DNA from 3 places in the Escherichia fergusonii ATCC 35469 genome. Region 1 is predicted to be linked to each of the others. Evidence: riboswitches for the same ligand, from Rfam matches in the RefSeq annotation. Region 1 holds a riboswitch; each other region holds the start of a gene.
What was found. Region 1 has a riboswitch for thiamine pyrophosphate ahead of thiC (phosphomethylpyrimidine synthase ThiC). Riboswitches for the same ligand answer to the same signal wherever they lie in the genome.
Positions count from the first base shown of each region.

Region 2: another riboswitch for thiamine pyrophosphate. It lies ahead of thiB (thiamine ABC transporter substrate binding subunit); the one in region 1 lies ahead of thiC (phosphomethylpyrimidine synthase ThiC).
Region 3: another riboswitch for thiamine pyrophosphate. It lies ahead of thiM (hydroxyethylthiazole kinase); the one in region 1 lies ahead of thiC (phosphomethylpyrimidine synthase ThiC).

Region 1 covers NC_011740.1:3,851,534-3,854,810, reverse strand. The annotation lists gene thiC (phosphomethylpyrimidine synthase ThiC) at 1-1,714, opposite strand, end outside; TPP riboswitch at 1,795-1,895, opposite strand; gene rsd (sigma D regulator) at 1,947-2,423, opposite strand; gene nudC (NAD(+) diphosphatase) at 2,518-3,277, shown strand, end outside.
Region 2 covers NC_011740.1:87,802-91,078, reverse strand. The annotation lists gene sgrR (DNA-binding transcriptional regulator SgrR) at 1-1,105, shown strand, start outside; TPP riboswitch at 1,139-1,238, shown strand; gene thiB (thiamine ABC transporter substrate binding subunit) at 1,269-2,252, shown strand; gene thiP (thiamine/thiamine pyrophosphate ABC transporter permease ThiP) at 2,228-3,277, shown strand, end outside.
Region 3 covers NC_011740.1:2,234,620-2,237,896, forward strand. The annotation lists gene EFER_RS10990 (glycoside hydrolase family 25 protein) at 1-135, opposite strand, end outside; gene thiD (bifunctional hydroxymethylpyrimidine kinase/phosphomethylpyrimidine kinase) at 203-1,003, opposite strand; gene thiM (hydroxyethylthiazole kinase) at 1,000-1,788, opposite strand; TPP riboswitch at 1,821-1,917, opposite strand; gene rcnB (Ni(II)/Co(II) efflux transporter accessory subunit RcnB) at 2,208-2,546, shown strand; gene EFER_RS11010 (putative fimbrial-like adhesin protein) at 2,598-3,277, opposite strand, start outside.

The DNA.
Region 1 (3,277 bases):
GCGGCAGGGTTTCATCGTGATAAGCGCGGGCGGTAAACGGGTCGAGGGCCAGATTAAACTGGTCTTCCCAGCGAAATTCGAAGCGGGCTTTCGACATGGCGTTATCGCGAATTTGCGCGCCCGGATGCCCTTTCGCCAGGTCGGCGGCGTGGGCGGCAATCTTATAGGTGATAAGCCCCTGCTTAACATCTTCTTTATTAGGTAGACCCAGATGCTCTTTTGGCGTTACGTAACAGAGCATCGCGCAGCCAAACCAGCCAATCATCGCCGCGCCAATCCCCGACGTGAAGTGGTCATAACCCGGCGCAATATCAGTAGTTAGCGGCCCGAGGGTATAGAACGGAGCTTCGTGGCAGTGCTCTAACTCCTCGGTCATATTGCGGCGGATCATCTGCATCGGTACATGCCCAGGACCTTCAATCATCACCTGCACGTCATATTCCCAGGCGATTTTGGTCAGTTCGCCCAGCGTATGTAGCTCGGCAAACTGCGCTTCATCGTTGGCGTCCTGAATAGAACCGGGGCGCAGGCCGTCGCCCAGCGACAACGAAACATCATAAGCGGCACAGATTTCACAAATTTCGCGGAAGTGTTGATAGAGGAAATTTTCCTGATGATGGGAGAGGCACCATTTCGCCATAATCGAACCGCCGCGAGAGACGATACCGGTCAGGCGTTTCGCGGTCATCGGCACGTAGCGAAGTAGCACGCCCGCATGGATAGTGAAGTAATCCACACCTTGCTCGGCCTGTTCCAGCAGCGTGTCCCGGAACGCTTCCCAGGTAAGATCTTCAGCGATCCCATTAACCTTCTCCAGCGCCTGGTAGATCGGCACTGTACCAATCGGCACCGGGCTGTTACGCAAAATCCATTCGCGAGTTTCGTGAATATAGCGACCGGTGGAAAGATCCATCACTGTATCCGCCCCCCAGCGCGTAGACCATACCAGCTTTTCCACTTCTTCTTCGATGGAAGAGGTGACTGCCGAGTTGCCGATATTGGCGTTAACCTTCACCAGAAAGTTGCGACCAATAATCATCGGCTCCGATTCCGGATGATTAATGTTGGCCGGGATAATCGCACGTCCGGCAGCAACTTCATCACGGACAAATTCCGCGGTGATATTTTCCGGCAGACGTGCGCCAAAGCTCATTCCCGGATGCTGGTGGCGCAAAACTTCGCTACGTATGCGCTCGCGACCCATATTCTCGCGAATGGCGATGAATTCCATTTCGGGCGTGATGATGCCCCGGCGGGCGTAGTGCAGTTGGGTGACGCGGCGTCCTGCTTTGGCGCGCTTTGGGGTTAATACGCCGCTAAAACGTAGCTCGTCGAGGCCATCATCTGCTAGTCGCGCTTTAGTGTAATCGGAACTGCGCACGGTAAGTTCTTCGGTATCGCCGCGCGCATCGATCCACGGCTGGCGCAGTTTTGCCAGTCCTTGCTGCACGTTAATGGCGATCTGTGGATCGCCATACGGACCGGAGGTGTCGTAGACCGGAATCGCTTCGTTTTCTTCGTACTGCGGCTGTTCTTTGCTGCCGCCAATTAGCGTCGGGCTAAGCTGGATCTCACGCATCGGCACGCGCACGCCGGGGTGTGTGCCAGTGATGTAAATACGTTTTGAGTTGGGAAAGGCGGTGCCTTCCAGGGTGTCGATAAAATGTTGGGCCTGGGCGCGTTGTTCGCGGCGGGTCAGTTTTGTTGCAGACATAGCTCATTCCAAAAAGTTAAGGACGTGGCTTGTCAGACGACGGATGAAGCAAGAGACGATCGCCGCAAAGGCGATGCGATAGCAGATTAACTCTTGTTCCCTTCGCAGGTATTAGCCTGATCAGGTTCCGCGGATCCCGAATAAACGGTCTCAGCCAGTTAAGGCACTCCGACAAGAAATTAGCCCCGCAAACGGGGCGTTGAATGTAAATTACGCGTTAACAGCGCAGAACTCAAGCAGGATATTTGACGCGGGCGGCGTCAAGCACCAGCAGAATCAGCTTATCTTCCAGCACAAAGCGCGCTTCCAGGGCCTCGCCGATGTCAGATAAAACCTGTTGAAACTCAAGGTAATTATCATGATCGATAGCGGTTTCCAGGCTGGAATCGTAGTAATCCATAATCTGTTGGGTATTGGCTTCGAGTTGTGGCCAAATCTTCGCGGCGCGTGCGAGTTGCCCATTGCCTTCCAGTTTATGAAGAATGCGCTCATAAATACTGAAATGTCCGGCAGACAAGTAATCGACCAGGCTCTGACAAAAATCATCAAGGGCTTTTTCGTTTAGCCTCATGTACGATTCTTTGCCAGGCTTAATGCCAACCAGATTGTAGTAAGCCACGAGCAGATGCTTACGTACATGTAGCCAGCGATCAACCAGTTTGTTACTTCCTCTGACGCGCTCCGTCAGGTTATCGAGCTGGTTAAGCATGATTGACTCCGCAAGTTTGTATTCAAAAACTGCTCAGTGAGAAATGTAAAAACCATGTTAAACATGCCAGTGATGCAAAGGTAGTGCAAGAGCTATGGATCGTATAATTGAAAAATTAGATCACGGCTGGTGGGTCGTCAGCCATGAACAAAAATTATGGTTGCCGAAGGGAGAATTGCCATATGGCGAAGCGGCAAATTTCGATCTTGTGGGTCAGCGCGCACTACAAATCGGCGAATGGCAGGGGGAACCTGTTTGGTTAGTACAACAGCAGCGGCGTCACGATATGGGGTCGGTACGTCAGGTCATTGATCTCGATGTTAGGCTGTTTCAACTGGCCGGACGTGGCGTGCAACTGGCGGAGTTTTACCGATCGCATAAATACTGTGGTTACTGCGGGCATGAAATGTATCCGAGCAAAACCGAATGGGCGATGCTGTGCAGCCATTGTCGTGAGCGTTACTACCCGCAAATCGCACCCTGCATTATTGTTGCCATCCGTCGCGATGATTCGATCCTCCTCGCCCAGCATACCCGCCATCGTAACGGTGTCCATACGGTGCTTGCCGGATTCGTCGAAGTGGGCGAAACCCTCGAGCAGGCGGTCGCGCGGGAAGTGATGGAAGAGAGCGGAATTAAAGTTAAAAACTTGCGGTACGTGACTTCCCAGCCGTGGCCGTTTCCCCAGTCGCTGATGACCGCATTTATGGCGGAATATGATAGCGGCGACATCGTGATTGATCCGAAAGAGCTGCTCGAGGCGAACTGGTATCGCTACGATGATTTACCGTTACTTCCGCCGCCCGGCACCGTGGCGCGCCGTCTGATAGAAGATACGGTGGCGATGTGTCGGG
Region 2 (3,277 bases), 820 kb from region 1:
ACGTCCAGGAGTCCATTTTCATCATGGTCGTGAACTGGAAATGGACGACGTGATAGCCTCTTTGAAACGGATCAATACGCTGCCGCTCTATTCGCATATTGCTGAAATTGTGTCGCCGACGCCCTGGACGCTGGACATCCATCTCACGCAGCCAGACCGCTGGTTGCCGTTACTGCTGGGGCAAGTTCCGGCGATGATCCTGCCGCGCGAATGGGAAACCCTCAGTAACTTTGCCAGCCATCCCATCGGCACCGGTCCGTATGCGGTGCTCCGCAACAGCAGCAATCAACTGAAAATTCAGGCATTCGATGACTTCTTCGGTTATCGCGCATTAATCGACGAAGTAAACGTCTGGGTTCTGCCGGAAAGTGCCGACGAGCCAGCCTGTGGACTGATGCTTGAAGGGCCTCAGGGCGAGGAAAAAGAGATTGAAAGCCGCCTGGAGGAAGGTTGCTATTATTTACTGTTCGACAGCCGCACCCATCGTGGGGCGAATCAGGCGGTAAGAGACTGGGTAAGCTATGTTCTCTCCCCCACCAACCTGGTCTATTTTGCCGAAGAGCAGTACCAGCAACTGTGGTTTCCGGCCTACGGTCTGCTGCCGCGCTGGCACCATGCCCATATCCTACAGAGCGAAAAACCTGCCGGACTGGAAAGCCTCACCCTGACCTTTTATCAGGATCATAGTGAGCATCGGGTGATTGCCAGGATCATGCAGCAGATTCTGGCAAGTCACCAGGTCACGCTGGAAATCAAAGAGATCAGCTACGATCAGTGGCACGAAGGAGAGATCGAAAGCGACATCTGGCTTAACAGCGCCAACTTTACGCTGCCGCTGGATTTTTCGCTGTTCGCGCATTTGTGCGAAGTGCCGCTGCTACAACACTGTATTCCGATCGACTGGCAAGCCGACGCCGCCCGCTGGCGCAATGGCGAAATGAACCTGGCGAACTGGTGCCAGCAACTGGTCGCCAGCAAAGCAATGGTGCCGCTCATCCACCACTGGCTGATCATTCAGGGGCAACGCAGTATGCGCGGCCTGCGCATGAACACTCTCGGCTGGTTCGATTTTAAATCCGCGTGGTTTGCACCACCGGATCCATGATTGCTGGTTGATAACAAAATCACTACACTAACGCCGTTCTCAACGGGGTGCCACGCAGACGCGTGCGCTGAGAAAATACCCGTCGAACCTGATCCGGATAACGCCGGCGAAGGGATTTGAGGCTCCTTCTCAAGTCCTTTGCCACTCTTCTTTGAGGTGCAAAGTGTTAAAAAAATATCTTCCCCTGCTGTTGCTCTGTACAGCACCTGTTTTCGCTAAACCCGTTCTGACTGTTTATACCTACGATTCCTTCGCCGCCGACTGGGGGCCTGGTCCGGTGGTGAAAAAAGCCTTTGAAGCCGACTGTAATTGCGAACTCAAACTGGTGGCGCTGGAAGATGGCGTTTCGCTTCTCAACCGTCTGCGGATGGAAGGCAAAAACAGTAAAGCCGATGTGGTGCTGGGGCTGGATAACAATCTGTTAGACGCCGCCAGCAAAACCGGGCTTTTTGCTAAAAGCGGTGTGGCAGCGGATGCCTTTAATGTTCCCGGTGGCTGGAATAATGACACTTTTGTCCCGTTTGATTACGGCTATTTCGCCTTCGTCTATGACAAGAACAAACTGAAAAATCCGCCGCAAAGCCTGAAAGAATTGGTTGAAAGCGATCAAAACTGGCGGGTGATTTATCAGGATCCGCGTACCAGTACGCCGGGCCTGGGTCTGCTGTTGTGGATGCAAAAAGTCTATGGCGATGACGCCCCGCAGGCCTGGCAGAAGCTGGCGAAGAAAACGGTCACGGTCACCAAAGGCTGGAGCGAAGCCTACGGCCTGTTTTTAAAAGGCGAAAGCGATCTGGTACTAAGTTACACCACCTCTCCGGCTTATCACATTCTCGAAGAGAAGAAAGATAACTACGCCGCCGCGAATTTCAGCGAAGGTCACTATCTGCAAGTGGAAGTTGCCGCCCGCACCGCTGCCAGCAAGCAGCCGGAGCTGGCGCAGAAATTCCTCCAGTTTATGGTTTCTCCGGCTTTTCAGAATGCGATCCCAACCGGCAACTGGATGTATCCGGTGGCAAACGTCACGCTGCCTGCCGGGTTTGAACAACTGACCAAACCAGCAACCACGCTAGAGTTCACGCCAGCCGAAGTGGCGGCACAACGTCAGGCATGGATTAGCGAATGGCAACGCGCCGTCAGCCGTTAATTCCCGGCTGGTTAATTCCAGGTGTAAGCGCCGCTACGCTTGTGGTGGCGGTCGCACTGGCGGCGTTTCTCGCCCTGTGGTGGAACGCGCCGCAGGGTGACTGGATGGCAATCTGGCAGGACAGCTACCTGTGGCATGTGGTGCGCTTTTCCTTCTGGCAGGCGTTTCTCTCGGCGCTGATCTCTGTCGTACCGGCAATATTCCTCGCCCGCGCCCTCTACCGCAGGCGCTTTCCGGGACGGCTGGCGCTGTTGCGTCTGTGCGCAATGACCCTGATCCTCCCGGTGCTGGTTGCTGTTTTCGGCATTCTTAGCGTCTATGGTCGCCAGGGTTGGCTGGCATCACTCTGCCAATCGCTCGGTCTGGAGTGGACCTTTTCGCCCTACGGCCTGCAAGGCATTTTGCTGGCGCACGTATTTTTTAATCTGCCGATGGCGAGCCGCTTATTGCTCCAGGCACTGGAAAACATTCCCGGCGAACAGCGTCAGCTTGCTGCCCAGCTTGGCATGCGCGGCTGGCATTTTTTCCGCTTCGTTGAATGGCCGTGGTTACGGCGCCAAATCCCGCCGGTTGCTGCGCTGATCTTTATGCTCTGTTTCGCCAGCTTCGCCACCGTGCTGTCGCTGGGCGGTGGTCCGCAGGCGACCACTATCGAGCTGGCTATTTATCAGGCGCTGAGTTACGACTACGATCCTGCCCGCGCGGCGATGCTGGCGCTGATCCAGATGATATGTTGCCTTGGGCTGGTGCTGTTGAGTCAGCGACTAAGTAAAGCCATTGCGCCCGGCACCACGCTGCTGCAAGGCTGGCGCGACCCGGACGACCGTCTGCATAGCCGCATTTGCGACACGGTGTTAATTGTGCTGGCGCTGCTGCTGTTGCTGCCACCGTTACTGGCGGTGATTGTCGATGGGGTAAATCGCCAGTTGCCAGAGGTGCTGGCACAACCGGTGCTGTGGCAGGCGCTGTGGACCTCGTTGCGTATTGCGCTGGCGGCAGGCGTATTGTGCGTGGTGCTGACCATG
Region 3 (3,277 bases), 1.6 Mb from region 1:
ATAGTCTTTGATCTGAATTGCTGTGGAATAGAAAAAATTAACCGTCTGGCTGGGATAAATCGCCACGATGGAAATTAGCCCAAGGGCACAAAGTAAGGCGGTAAATCTTTTACGACTGGCAATCCATAGCTGCATTGGCTTCATCCCTGCATTTTCAGCACAAGCAGGCTGAAAAAAATCCAAAGCAGCTATATTACGGTGTTTACCACCAGGCGTGGAAGTGGTGAACCGGACCAATTCCGTGCCCCACTTCCAGCGTGTCGGCCTGCGCTAACGCGGCAGAAAGCCAACTTTTTGCCTCCTGTACGGTGTCAGCCCAGTTTGTATGGCGCGGGCGTAGTGCAGCCAACGCCGCAGAGAGCGTACAACCAGTGCCGTGAGTGTTTTTGGTCATAATGCGCGGTGCAGTAAACCGTTGTTCCCCCTCTCGGGTAAACAGCCAGTCCGGGCTTTGCTCATCATCCAGATGACCGCCTTTCATCAGCACTGCGCCACAGCCCATCGCTAACAGCGCTCGTCCTTGTTCCAGCATTTCCTGTTCGTTGCGCGCGTGTGGCGCGTCAAGCAATGCGGCTGCTTCGGGCAAGTTTGGCGTTATTAATGAAACCTGTGGCAATAATCGACTGCGCAGCGTGGCAACCGCCGAAGGTGAAAGCAGAGGGTCGCCGCTTTTTGCCAGCATAACGGTGTCGAGTACCACGTTTTGGATCTGATAACGTTGCAACCGTTCTGCCACCGCTTCAACAATATCGGTTTCCGCCAACATACCGATTTTAGTGGTGTCGATTCGCACATCAGTGAACACCGAATCCAACTGCGCGGCGACAAAATCAGGATCTATGCGACACACCGATTGCACGCCCCGGGTGTTTTGCGCTACCAGGGCGGTTATTACCGAACAACCATAAGCACCAAGTGCAGAGAACGTTTTGAGATCTGCCTGAATTCCTGCACCACCACTGGGATCAGTGCCTGCAATTGTCAGAGCGTTAATCCGTTTCATGCCTCTACCTCCTGAGTCATCTGCCAGAGTGCGTCGAGAAAATACGGCACAAATGTGCCCGGCCCCTGGCTTCTGACAATGGCTCGTTCTCCTGCTTGCTTCATCCAACTGCATGCAGAAGCAACATTTAGCAGTCTGTCGCCCGGTAATGCGCAACAGGCAGCAACCACTGCCGATAATGCACAGCCAGTTCCCACAACCTTGGTCATTAAAGGATCACCGCCGCCAACGCCGACAGTTCGTCGTCCATCGGTAACATAATCAACCTCGCCAGTAACCACTACCACTGCACCAGTTTCCTGAGCCAGCATAACTGCAGCGGGTAACGCGTTCGCTACCACATCCGTGCTATCAACACCGCGCCCACTATTGCTGACACCTGCTAATGCCATGATTTCGGAGGCATTCCCCCGAATAGCATCAGGATTAAGTGATAAAAGCTCTGTACAAAAATGGCGTCGATAATCAAGCGAACCAACAGCTACCGGGTCCAGCGTCCAGGGGGTTTTTACCCGTTTTGCATGGACTACAGCTGCACGCATTGCGTGCGCACGCGCTTGGGTGAGAGTGCCAACATTTATTAACAATGCACTGGCAACAGCAGCAAACTGGCTGGCTTCTTCTGTTTCAATCACCATTGCGGGGGAAGCACCTAGCGCCAGCAAAGTGTTGGCAGTAAAAGTTTGCACTACATCATTGGTCATGCAGTGTGTAAGTGGCGATAGCGTGTGAAATTTTTGTAATGTTAACGCCGCAGTTTTGCGGCTTAGCAGGTCAGGCTGCATATTTTAGCTCCTGCCCGCGTGAAAGAAGGGACACGAGCAGTGTCTGACTTCCCTACGCTGGCATTATCCAGATCAGGTGATACGGGTATTTCTCAGCCTTCACGTAGAAGGGCACCCCGAGTCGTTGAAGCTATACTCGTCATACTTCAAGTTGCATGTGCTGCGACTGAAATTATTTAGCGTATAATTTTGGCTTCGATAACAAGGATACTGCCTTGATAATCCAATGTAAATCGGCCTGGATGATTCCTAAACTGTTAGCCTTGCAGGGAAAATAAAAATAATTTATGCCGCCTGTGGGTGCTATCGTTTACACTTTTTACGCAATCAGTAGAATCCTAACAAAATATTTCTTGTCAGGATCATGCATGACAGAAATGATACCCGACTGATTTGAAGACCCGGAAAGTGGAGTGAATATGGGTGTGAAAACTAACATGTTGCTGGGTGCAGTACTGCTGGCAACAAGTGCTGCATGGGCCGCACCGACGACAACAGGTTCAGGCAATACTTCAGGTATTGCAAAATACGAATTAAGCAGCTTCATTGCTGATTTCAAGCATTTTAAGCCTGGCGATACCGTACCGGCGTTATACCGTACTAATGAATACAACATAAAGCAGTGGCAGTTGCGTAACTTACCAGCACCCGCCGCTGGCACACACTGGACTTATATGGGCGGTGCTTACGTGTTGATTAACGACACTGATGGCAAAATTATTAAAGCCTACGATGGCGAAATTTTTTACCATCGATAAAAAAATCCCCCTCATCCAGAGGGGGAATAAAATATTACTACTCCTGATATTTTAATCATATTTCATTGCGATAATAACGGTTGCTTTAAGGTCGCCTGGTTTGGCTTTACTTTTATCAAGAACATAATACCTGGCTGTAATAGGTATCTGCACTTCATTGCTGCCCACATATCCAGCTTTAGCAACTTCCCATAAACTACTAATGCCACTAACATTACCTGCATTAACACCAATCGTTAACTGTTTTGTTCCTGACTCCAGCACAAATCCAACAGCGTTATTTTCATCACCTTTCAGAACATCATTCCTGTTGGTTATTAAATCACTACTATAAAGATAAACCGTCATTTTACGCGTGGATTGTTTTCGCTCACCAAACAAGTTATCGCACTGCAGTTTGATATTTTCAGTGGCACTGGTTGTACTTTTTCCTGACTGAGGCAACTCAGAAAGTGTGGTATTTGGCAAAGTTATGCTCAGGTCTTGCGGTTTACAGGTAGATTGCTTTCTGTTCCAGGTTATTCGTAAATCTGAGGAATAGAATCCGCCAACCCTGGCCAGTGCGTTTCGGTAATTTGTAATACAGGTATTCCAGCCTTTGCCGAACACGACACACCAAAAAAGGTCAGAAAATGCATCATTCTTTGAAGTTGACGACGCACTGGAGAGCGATGCGATATCCTTAATTAAAACGCTATTTGAGGAATCAGCAGAAATATTAGCAGTTGTGC